2 regions of the Pararhizobium sp. genome follow, and region 1 is predicted to be linked to the other one. Evidence: predicted binding sites of a transcription regulator. Region 1 holds the regulator's gene; the other holds the start of a gene.
The links. Region 1 encodes LexA, which represses DNA repair genes until DNA is damaged. Its sites were predicted from a motif close to TGTTCNNNNTGTGTTCNG; they were not measured.

Region 1 (5,443 bases):
CGAGCGTTCGCCCCCAGGCCGCTCCCCGAGCCCGCAGCGCGGGATCACGAAAATCCTCTCGCAATAAACGCAGGCCATCGGCATAGACTGCGGCGCTGTCGCCATAATTCTGCGACAGACCGACAAGCAGGGCGACGGCGCCTTGCTGCGTCCTGGGGATTGCCCCGCACAGCCGCGCCGTTTCGGCATCGAGCTGGTCCCAGGCGTGCAGCAAAGCCTGACGCAGCATCGCCGCCTTGGTCGAAAATCGCTGCACCAAGGTCGAACCGGACAAGCCACTGGCCTTGGAGACAGCCGAAAACGTCGCTGCCTCCGGCCCCTCGGCATGGATCAGCGTCAACACCAGATCAAGAAGGTGCTGGTCGGACAGCGAACGTGGACGCGGCATCAATTTCCCCTTGTATTCATTTTATTTATGAACGAACGTTCGTTTATTATCAATGCTGTTTTGATTCCGATGTCAAAGGAGAACAAGGACATGACACCTGACCTGCAGGGGAAAATCGCACTTGTGGCCGGGGGGACGCGCGGTGCGGGTCGCGGCATCGCCATAGAATTGGGGGCTGCCGGTGCAACCGTCTACGTGACCGGGCGCACGACACGAACCCAGCAATCGGACTATGGCCGCCCGGAAACGATCGAAGAGACGGCGGAGCTGGTGACCAAGGCCGGCGGCAAAGGCATTGCCGTGCGGGTGGATCATCTTGTCCACGCGGACGTCGAGGCACTGGTCGTCCGCATCCGTCGTGACGAATCACGCCTCGATATTCTCGTCAACGATATCTGGGGCGGCGAGTATTTGACCGAATGGAACAAGCCTGTCTGGGAACACGCGCTCGACAATGGCCTGAAGCTTTTGCGGCTGGCGATCGATACCCATCTGATCACCGCCCATTACGCGTTGCCGTTGATGATCGAGAAGCCCGGCGGCCTGCTGGTGGAGATGACCGATGGTACTGCAGAGTATAATGCCACCCATTACCGGCTTAGCCCGTTCTACGATCTCGCCAAGACCAGCGTTACCCGCATGGCCTGGGCGCACGCACAGGACCTCGCACCGCATGCAGCCACTTCTGTTGCCATCTCGCCCGGCTGGATGCGCTCCGAAATGATGCTCGATATCTTTGGCGTGCGCGAGGAAAACTGGATGGAGGCAACGAAAGCCGAGCCGCATTTCGTGATTTCCGAAACCCCGCGCTTTACCGGCCGCGCCGTTGCGGCCCTTGCCGCAGACCCGGAGCGGAGCCGCTTTAACGGCCAGTCGACATCCAGCGGCGATCTGGCCAAACTCTACGGCTTTACGGACCTCGACGGATCCCGGCCTGACTGCTGGCGCTATATAACCGAGGTACAGGATGCAGGCAGACCGGCAGATGCCAGCGGTTATCGGTAGGGGAGGTGAAACGGGCCTGATACCAAAAAGGCCTTGCTTTTCAGCAAGGCCTTTGGAAACTGGCTCCCCGGGCCGGATTCGAACCGGCGACCTGTCGATTAACAGTCGAATGCTCTACCGCTGAGCTACCAGGGATAATCTGCGGCGGTGTGTGCTGCAGAAGTGAGGCTGCTAATACAAATGCTTTTCCGATTTGCCAAGCGATTTTTCAAAAAAAACGCACAATCTTGTCTGATTGTGGACAACTCCCCATGTGAGAGGTTGAGGCATGCTGTTGATTTGTGGGGCATCAGCCCGCACGAAGACGACAATCGCAGGCATTGGCGGACGGCAGAGATTTGGTTGGTGGAGAATTGATGGCAGAACAGCGGAAAACCAAAAAATTCGGAATTGATGCCCGCACGCATGAACTCGTCATTGGCACATGGCGCATGCGGCTGCCGCAATCGCGCCTTTTGCGCATCACCATTGGTTGCGGGCTGATTTTCGGCGGTATTTTGGGGTTCCTGCCGATTCTCGGTTTCTGGATGGTACCGCTCGGCCTCATCGTGCTGTCGCACGACCTTGCCTTCGTGCGCCGCCGCCGCCGCCGGCTTCACGTATGGTGGGCCCGTAAGTGGCAGACGTCCAATTAGAACACACAGATTTATCTTTTCGTCCGTCAACAACCTCTGTGTCCAAAAAGCCTCTCCCGATTCGAGAGAGCTGACGTCGGAAAAAAAGGATTCGAACCCTCTATCCGCCTGAGCCTGTCTGTGGCGTCGGGTCCTTGTCCGCAGGCACCGGTTGCGCTGGCAAGTCGCCTGGAGCTTCCTGCTTCGACATCGCATCGCTGTTAGGGCCAGAGGACTTTTCCTCGATTTTCGTTGCCGCATCATTGTCGGTGCTCTCACCATACATTTCGACGCCGGCCCAAGCCAGCGCAGCGAGGACCAGACCGCCGACCAGCACCATCAGCACCGGACGGCCCAGAAAGCCTTGGCGGGACTGCACACCACTCAACTCCACCGTTTTCGTCGTGTCGGCATCGGAAACGCGGTCGCCGCGCTCATCAATATATTTCGCCATCAAAGCCTCCTTGGACGGTGTTTGGATTATGCCGTCCGTTGCACAGTTCTAAGAATCGGGAACGGCTCCGGCCGCGCAAAGGTTCCGCCAGGCCACAGGCCGCGATCGAGGCCAGATGCTCATACGCTCACCGTTCGGTGAAAATGTTTGATTGCCTTGAAAACACTGGCTGAATTTTAGGGACTTGCGGAACACATATGGAACAGATAGTGTTCGTTCTTGATTTGTTTCTCGATTCTGGAGTGATCGTTCATGCTGACCCGCAAGCAACAGGAACTGCTTCTGTTCATTCACGAAAGAATGAAGGAATCGGGCGTACCGCCATCGTTCGACGAGATGAAGGATGCACTGGATCTGGCCTCGAAGTCCGGCATTCACCGGTTGATCACAGCGCTTGAGGAGCGGGGCTTTATCCGCCGGCTGCCAAATCGTGCGCGGGCATTGGAAGTGATCAAGTTGCCGGAGGCCTATTCGATGAGCCTCCAGCCCAAGCGCGGCTTTTCGCCCAGCGTCATTCAGGGCAGTCTTGGCGCGCAACCGGCACCTCCCGCACCCGCCAAGACCGCTGCAAACAGCGACACCGTTTCGATACCGGTCATGGGCAGGATTGCCGCCGGTGTTCCAATCTCGGCAATCCAGAATAACACTCATGATATTTCCGTGCCTATCGAGATGGTCGGGCCGGGCGAGCACTATGCGCTTGAAGTGCGCGGCGATTCGATGATCGAGGCGGGTATTCTCGATGGCGACACGGTCATCATCCGCAACACCAACAGTGCCAGCCCCGGCGAAATCATCGTCGCGCTGGTTGATGATGAGGAAGCAACGCTGAAACGGTTTCGCCGCAAAGGTGCCTCGATCGCACTGGAAGCCGCCAACCCAGCCTACGAGACACGGATTTTTGGACCTGACCGGGTCAAGATACAGGGCAAACTCGTCGGACTGATCCGGCGCTATCATTGATCTGAAAGCATTGCGTTTCCGGCCTGCTTGCGGGTGAAATATGGTCGCCTGGTCTGAGGATGCGACCGCATCACACCGCGCGGCACGATATTGTCGTGTGCCGCCGGGCAGGCCGGCGCTCACGCTGAATGGCTCATATTGGAATATGACGGTCGCTGCGGTTTTGTGAGCGGACTGGAAGCACTGAAACTTGCCTGTGATCCAATGACCAAGGACGTTTTTCGGAAATATCCTCTTGCGGTTTGTCTAGGATCATTCTAAACCGCCGCCACAGTTCGATTATTTGAACTCGTGAGGCCTCGTGGCGGAGTGGTGACGCAGAGGACTGCAAATCCTTGCACCCCGGTTCAATTCCGGGCGAGGCCTCCAAATTTTCCCACGCGGAACGAAAATTAGTTCAGGACAAGACACTGCCGTTGCTTGCTTTGACCCAACGGTCTTGCACGGCGTGACAGTATCTGCCCGGGAAGAATTTTTAGACAGGACCGATCAAACGGTTTCGGCTTTCCCGTCACTCCTGACCGGGAAGACAAAGGCAGGCGGCAGTGGTCGATGGACGTTCTGCATCCGCAGTCCCGGCCTGCTTGTCACGGAAAAGGGGGGGATTTTTGCTCAGTGATAGTAGAAGCAGGCGCAATCAGCCTTGCTGTCATCCGGTTTCGTCCAGACGCGCACTGCGAGTTTCTTGGCCGCACCCGTCTCGTCCAGACGTAGCCCCAGCAGCGACACGGCCGCAAGCTTCGGGTTGACCGCATCAATCTCGATCGTCGATCCAACCTGGTGGACGCCTTGCTTTGGGGTCCAGGTGAAAAACTGCACGCTGTAATGCATTGCATTCTCCTTCACCGCGCTTTGCAGCACATGAGCTTAATGGGTGAACAGACGCTCAAGGCGCTGGCCACGAGGCGTTGCACTGCTGGATGCGTACTCAATGCGTAGGAAGCCAACATAACATATTTTGGCAGGCGGCGAAACATTCTCGCTGCAATTTAAGCCGAATGGTGACTGGTCATCAGCACCTGCCTTGCACGCAGCAAGGGAGGGGCATCATCCGAGTACGGAGTGTACCCCAACCGGAATTGTCACTCTCGTCTGCGGAGCGGCCTATCATCCACGTCGCGGCGCTGAGGTACTGCGCGATCGCCGCTATCCTTGGTAACGCGCCGTTAACGCTACCGTTGGTTTGACATACGTACGCATGTCGAAATACGGCACCTGCCGTATGTCCAACACGCCCATTGCGCGTGCATTTCTCCCGGCATCGATGACAGCATTACGGCTTGACTGGATTGGCTTCATCAATCCCGCTTCGAACAGACGGAGCGGTGCCACCGGTTGGAGGAACCGCTATGTTGCCACTGGAACAGTTGATGCCATTCGCCTTTGCGACGCTGATTTTCGCCTGCATGCCAGGGCCTGCCATTCTCTACATGACGGTACAGACGCTGGCGCATGGCCCCCGCGCCGGGCTGATGGCAGCTTTTGGTGTCCATTTGGGTTGTTATGTTCATGTTGCCGCGACAGCTTTGGGCTTGGCGGCTGTCCTCAGCCATGCACCCTTCGTTTACACCGTCATCAAATTCGCCGGCGCCGCTTATCTGATGTGGCTGGGTGTCACCATGTTTCTTGGCCGCCGGCAGAATGGCGGGGAGGCTGTCAATCCAGCCCCCGGTGTTCTGCGCGACAGCATCGTCGTCGAAGTCCTCAACCCCAAGACTGCGCTGTTTTTCCTGACCTTCCTGCCGCAATTCATCGACCCGGCGCTGGACACGCCTGTCTGGCTGCAATTTCTCATCCTCGGCATGATCGTCAACCTTGCCTTGTCCATTGCCGACCTGGCGGCGGTCGGTATTGCGTTCTTTGCCCTTGGACGCGCTCGAACCAGCGGTTCGAGCTGGCTCGTTCCGAAGGCGTGTGGATCTATACTAATCGGCCTGGGGATCGCTCTGGCACACAAGGGAGCATGATCGGGCTGGCAAGGGAATGATGCGCGAACGACTTGCCTGCAGTCTTCTAACC
Region 2 (5,443 bases), 2.3 Mb from region 1:
CATCGTCGCTGCCGGACGGATATCGCCGAAGGCTTCGCCGAGGATCGGGAAGACGAGATCGGCAAAGGCGGCATCGGTGACGTAATAGTGATTGCGCACCGCATCCTTGAGCGAGAAACCGGCGCCGGTCAGCGCCGCCTCGATCGTCTTCAGGCAGTTGCGGGTCTGCTCCTCCACCGTCTCCGGCATGGTCATCGTCTGGTAGTCGTAACCGGTGGTGCCGGAAACGAAGCACCAGTCACCCTGCACGACAGCCCGCGAATACCCCGCCGTCTTTTCAAACGGCGAGCCGGAAGAGATCAGTTTGCGCGGGCTGGCCATCTTGGATCAGGCCCAGGGATGTGAGGCGGCATTGGCCTTTTCGAACGTGTCGATCGCCGTTACCTTTTCCAGCGTCAGGCCGATATCGTCGAGGCCGTTCAGCATGCAGTGGCGGCGGAAGGCGTCGAGTTCGAAGGTGATCTTGCCGCCGTCCGGGCCGGTGATTTCCTGGTTTTCCAGATCGACCGTCAGGATGGCGTTGGAGCCGCGCGAGGCGTCATCCATCAGCTTTTCCAGGTCTTCGGGAGAGACCACGACCGGCAGGATGCCGTTCTTGAAACAGTTGTTGTAGAAGATGTCGGCAAACGAGGTCGAAATGACGCAGCGGATGCCGAAGTCGAGCAGCGCCCATGGGGCATGTTCGCGCGACGAGCCGCAGCCGAAATTGTCACCGGCAACCAGGATCTTGGCATTCTGGTAGGCGGGCTTGTTGAGGACGAAATCCTCGTTGACGGTGCCGTCTTCATGATAGCGCGCTTCGGCGAAAAGCCCGACGCCGAGACCGGTGCGCTTGATCGTCTTCAGGTAATCCTTCGGAATGATCATGTCCGTGTCGATATTGACGACGGGGAGCGGCGCGGCAACGCCGGTGAGCTTGACGAACTTGTCCATGGCAATGGCCTTCGATTTCAACGGGGCGGAAAAATTTCCGCCCCGCGTTTAGAGCAATTTCACGCCAAAATGAAGGAGAATCTTGTTCCCCGCCGCCGGAAAGCCCGCAAAGCGGCTTTAAAGATCGATGATCGTGCCGCGGCCGTCGTTCCAGATGCGCGGTTCGCGCTGCTGGCGAGTGGAATTGCGGTTCCCAGAATTGCGGTTCACGGTAGCGCGCACTGGCTTGGGAGCGAGCCGCGCCGCAATCGTTGTCCCGATCATCACCACCGAGGCGATGCCGATCAGGGCAAGACCGAGCGAGGCGGTAAACACGAAGGCCATCAGCGTGAACGCGATGCCTGCGATTGTCAGGAGGAGAGAGCGTATGCTTTGCATTGTCGTCACCTTTCGTTGCCCAGAATGTGGGTTCGCCCGCGCCGCGTTGCAAGACCTACTTCCGTATTACAGGTCTGCCTTGCGAAAATGGCGAAAGCCGGGCACAAAAGCCGCATGAATTCGCCCAACGATCGCCACCCTGCCCGTCTGCGCCGCTCGGTTCTGTGCGTGCCCGCCGATAACGCCCGCGCCCTTGCCAAGATCGCCACCCTTGCCTGCGACGCGGTGATTTACGATCTCGAGGACGCGGTATCGGTCGACAACAAGGTTGCCGCCCGCCAGACTCTGGCCGATCATCTTAAGCGGCAGCGCCGCAGCGATATCGAAGTGATCGTCCGCATCAATGATCTGAAAACGCCGTTCGGTGAAAAGGATCTGGCTTTCGCCCTGACACTGTCGCCCGATGCCATCCTTTTGCCCAAGGTCGAAAGTCCGCAGGATATCCAGGCGGTCGTGGATTTCCTGTCGGAAAACGATGCGCCGGATAGCGTTCGTCTCTGGGCGATGATCGAGACCCCGCGCGGCGTGCTCAATGCAGCGGCGATTGCAGAAACCGGCCGGACCTCCGGCGGCAGGCTTGATTGTTTCGTGCCGGGGCTGAATGACCTGCGCAAGGAAACCGGCGTGCCCGCTTTGCCCGGCCGCACCTACCTGATTGCCTGGCTGATGCAGATCCTGCTCGCTGCCCGCAGCTGCGGCCTCGATATCATCGATGCCGTCTTCAACGATTTCCGGGATGATGCGGGTTTCGCGGCGGAATGCGCTCAGGGCCGCGACATGGGCTTTGATGGCAAGATGCTGATCCACCCGGCCCAGATCGCCCCGGCCAATGGCGCCTTCGGTGTCGCCGAGACCGTCCTTGCCGAAGCAAGGTCGATCATCGATGCCTTTGCGCTTTCCGAAAATGTGGATAAAGCCGTCATCAATCTCAACGGCCTGATGGTCGAGCGTCTTCATCTCGATCAAGCCCTGCGGCTCGCTGCCAAGGCCGATGCCATCAACGAAAAAGGAAAAAAACCTTGAAACTTTACCGCCTTCTGACCGCCATCGACGACGCCACCTTCTGCCACAAGGTCACCGCCGCCCTCAACAAGGGCTGGGACCTCTATGGTTCGCCGACCTATGCCTGGAACCAGGAAACCCGGGCCATGATGTGCGGCCAGGCCGTCGTCAAGGATGTCGAGGGCAAGGAATACACCCCCGACACCAAGCTGTCCGAACACTGATCCTGATTGACTGAAAGCTGCTGGGGCGGTTCAACCGTCTCAGCCGCCCACATGCTCGACGCTTTCCTCGATCCGCTCCATGTCGTCGTCCGACAGGCCGAAATGATGGCCGATCTCGTGGATCAAAACATGGGTGATGATGTCGCCCAGCATCTCCTCGTTCTCGGCCCAATAATCGAGGATCGGCCGGCGGTAGAGAATGATCCGGTTCGGCATTTCGCCGGTTTCCATGGTGAAACGCTCGCCGATGCCGCGCCCCTCGAACAGCCCGAGCAGATCGAACGGCGTTTCCAGCGCCATGTCCTCGAAAACGTCCTCATCTGGAAAATCATCGATCTCGATGGTCAGATCGGTGGCCAGCGCCCGGAATTCCTCCGGCAGGTGGCTGTAGGCCTCCAGCGCAAGGGATTCGAATGTGCTGATTGTCGGCGCGTGGCGTTCCCGCCAATCGTCGCTCTGGTCTATACGGGCCATGGGCACTCCTTACTTGCCCCCTGATATAGCCATTTCCCCAGCGTTTTTCGAGGGTTGAATTTGGTTGAACCCTGTCAAGGAATAAATTCTTAGAGAATCCCGTTGACTCTTCTTTGAAGCTCTGGAATCTATAAGAACATAACGGGAACAATTTGAATTGGAGTGACGTCATGGTGCAGACGCCCATGACGCGCGAGCGTCTTTTTGCGCTCCGCGAAACCATTGCGCAGCTGGAAAACGAAAACGTGCCCGGGCTTTTGAAAGCCGCCAGGAAGGGTGCTCCAGCGGGCTTTGAGCCGAGGGCCGGCAACGAGGATAAAGGCGTTTCAACGCATGTTCTTCCCCTTGGCATCGCCGCGCTCGACGATATCCTTCAGGGAGGCCTACCGCTTGGTGGGCTCACTGAAATCCGCGCCGCAGAAACCCGCGACGCTGGGGCTGCCATGGGGTTTGTCCTGGCGCTCGCCGTCCTTTGCCAGTCTGTCCATCGCGCAGAAGCTGCCTCGCCCATTCTTTGGATCGGTCAGGGAATGACGGGCGCGGAGGCGGGAGTTCCTTATGGCCGGGGGCTGCAGGCCTATGGGCTGGACATCGGGTGCTGCATCTTCAGCAGCCCTCGCACCATCGCCGATTCGCTCTGGATTGCTGAAGCGGCGCTCTCTGTACCGATCTTCAGGGCCATCATTCTGGAGGTCCGGGGAAATCCGGCCCAGTTCGGCCTGAACGAAAGCCGCCGCCTGCATATGCGCGCCCGGACCGGTCACGTGCCAATTTTCCTTTTGCGCCAAGCAGGTGAGGAAGAGGCGAGCAGTGCCCTCTTTCGATTCCTTGTCGCCCCCGCCCCCACCGCGGGTCGACCGCTTCCGGACGGATCGATGCTGGCCGGCAGCATCGGCAATCCGGTCTTCCGGGTCACCGTTGAGAAAAGCAGGGCCTTTGCACCTCTTGAGCTTTTGATGGAATGGAGTTCCCATGCCCGCAGTTTCCGACATTTCGTCCCAGAGACAGCCGCGTCTCCTGCAAAATTCCAGCCAGCGCATTCTGTCGCTGAACTTCCCGCACCTGCCGGCAGACCGGGTGGCGCGGATGAAATGGGGCGTATCATGGCTTTCCAGAAAGCGTCCTGACCATCCGCCGCTGGTCTTTGTCGATCGCATCCAGAATGCCATGCGTATTGCAGCTCTTGATATCTGCGGTGAAAAGGCCGGGTTGAAACGCGGGCAAGGCCTGGCGGAGGCGCGTGCCATGCGCCCCGGCATCGAGGTCATCGCGGCCGATCCTACTGCCGACAAGGCTCTTTTGACATCGCTTGCCGACTGGTGCGACGGCTATACGCCGCTTGTGGCGATGGATAGGACGAACGGGCTTTATCTGGATATCACCGGCTGCGTCCATCTGCATGGCAGCGAGCAATCGCTTCTGGCCGACATCCTCTCCCGTCTTGTTCGCCTGGGTATCGAGACACGCGGGGCAATCTCCTCGTCGGCCGGCCTCTCATGGGCGATGGCGCGCTACCGGCCGGGGCAAATCGCCGGGCCTCAGGATGGCGAAGAGGTTCTGTCTTCCCTGCCCCTTGCGGCACTCAGGCTTCCCCTGGACACGATCGAGACCTTGGCACGCGTCGGCCTGAAAACCATTGGCGATCTCATTCCTCTGCCGCGGGCGCCTTTGGCCCGCCGCTTCGGCCCGTCCGTGCTTCTGCGCCTCGATCAGGCGCTGGGTTTCGAGGACGAACCGCTTTCGCCACGTCTTCCTGTGGCAAGCCTGTCGGTGGAGCGGCGCCTTGCTTCTCCCATTCAGGATGAAGCCGATATTCTCGGGCTGACATTGCAGCTTGCCAAAAGCCTGCGGCAGAGTTTGGAGGAGCGCGAAGAGGGTGGCCGCCTGTTCGAACTCGTGCTCTTCCGGGTGGATGGTAAGGTTTTTCGCATTCGCGCCGCCACGTCGGCTGCGTTGAAAGACCCCGAGCGGATCTCGGCGCTTTACCGCGAGCGGCTTCAGGCCATCCATGATGATCTCGATGCCGGCTACGGTTTCGAGATCCTGCGCCTTTGCGTGCTGAAGACCGAACGCTACACGGCCATTCAGGAGGATTTTTCCGGACGATCGGACCAGACCCGCCCCCTTTCGGCTTTTGCAGATCGGGTTATGGCGCGCTTCGGGCCGGAGAGCTTGTCCGTGCTGGTGCTGCAGGAAAGCCATGTGCCAGAAAGGGCGACGGGTTTTTCACCGGTTGCCGATATTGCCGGGCTTACTGTGCAGCAGAGGCTTGATATGCCCAAAGCCGCCGCCCTGTCCTCCGTTCGTCCCTTGCGGCTTTTCCGTCATCCGGAACGGGTGGATGCGATCGCCACCGAATTGCCGGAAGGCGCGCCTGCAAGTTTCAAATGGCGCAAGATCACCTATCAGGTGGCCCGGGCCGAAGGTCCCGA

Region 2: a site for LexA is predicted at 3,144-3,161, ahead of ACQY8Q_RS11735 (ImuA family protein). Genes of this name have one in related genera too.

The regions. Positions count from the first base shown of each region.
Region 1 is NZ_CBDIHY010000003.1:3,555,412-3,560,854, reverse strand. It holds gene ACQY8Q_RS23075 (TetR family transcriptional regulator) at 1-388, opposite strand, end outside; gene ACQY8Q_RS23070 (SDR family oxidoreductase) at 479-1,393, shown strand; tRNA gene ACQY8Q_RS23065 (tRNA-Asn) at 1,454-1,528, opposite strand; gene ACQY8Q_RS23060 (hypothetical protein) at 1,750-2,028, shown strand; gene ACQY8Q_RS23055 (hypothetical protein) at 2,129-2,461, opposite strand; gene lexA (transcriptional repressor LexA) at 2,714-3,424, shown strand; tRNA gene ACQY8Q_RS23045 (tRNA-Cys) at 3,720-3,793, shown strand; gene ACQY8Q_RS23040 (hypothetical protein) at 4,037-4,255, opposite strand; gene ACQY8Q_RS23035 (LysE family translocator) at 4,774-5,391, shown strand; gene ACQY8Q_RS23030 (response regulator) at 5,438-5,443, opposite strand, start outside.
Region 2 is NZ_CBDIHY010000003.1:1,283,016-1,288,458, reverse strand. It holds gene ACQY8Q_RS11765 (RidA family protein) at 1-321, opposite strand, end outside; gene leuD (3-isopropylmalate dehydratase small subunit) at 328-933, opposite strand; gene ACQY8Q_RS11755 (hypothetical protein) at 1,051-1,311, opposite strand; gene ACQY8Q_RS11750 (HpcH/HpaI aldolase/citrate lyase family protein) at 1,426-2,334, shown strand; gene ACQY8Q_RS11745 (DUF1737 domain-containing protein) at 2,331-2,537, shown strand; gene ACQY8Q_RS11740 (metallopeptidase family protein) at 2,577-3,011, opposite strand; gene ACQY8Q_RS11735 (ImuA family protein) at 3,182-4,138, shown strand; gene ACQY8Q_RS11730 (DNA polymerase Y family protein) at 4,179-5,443, shown strand, end outside.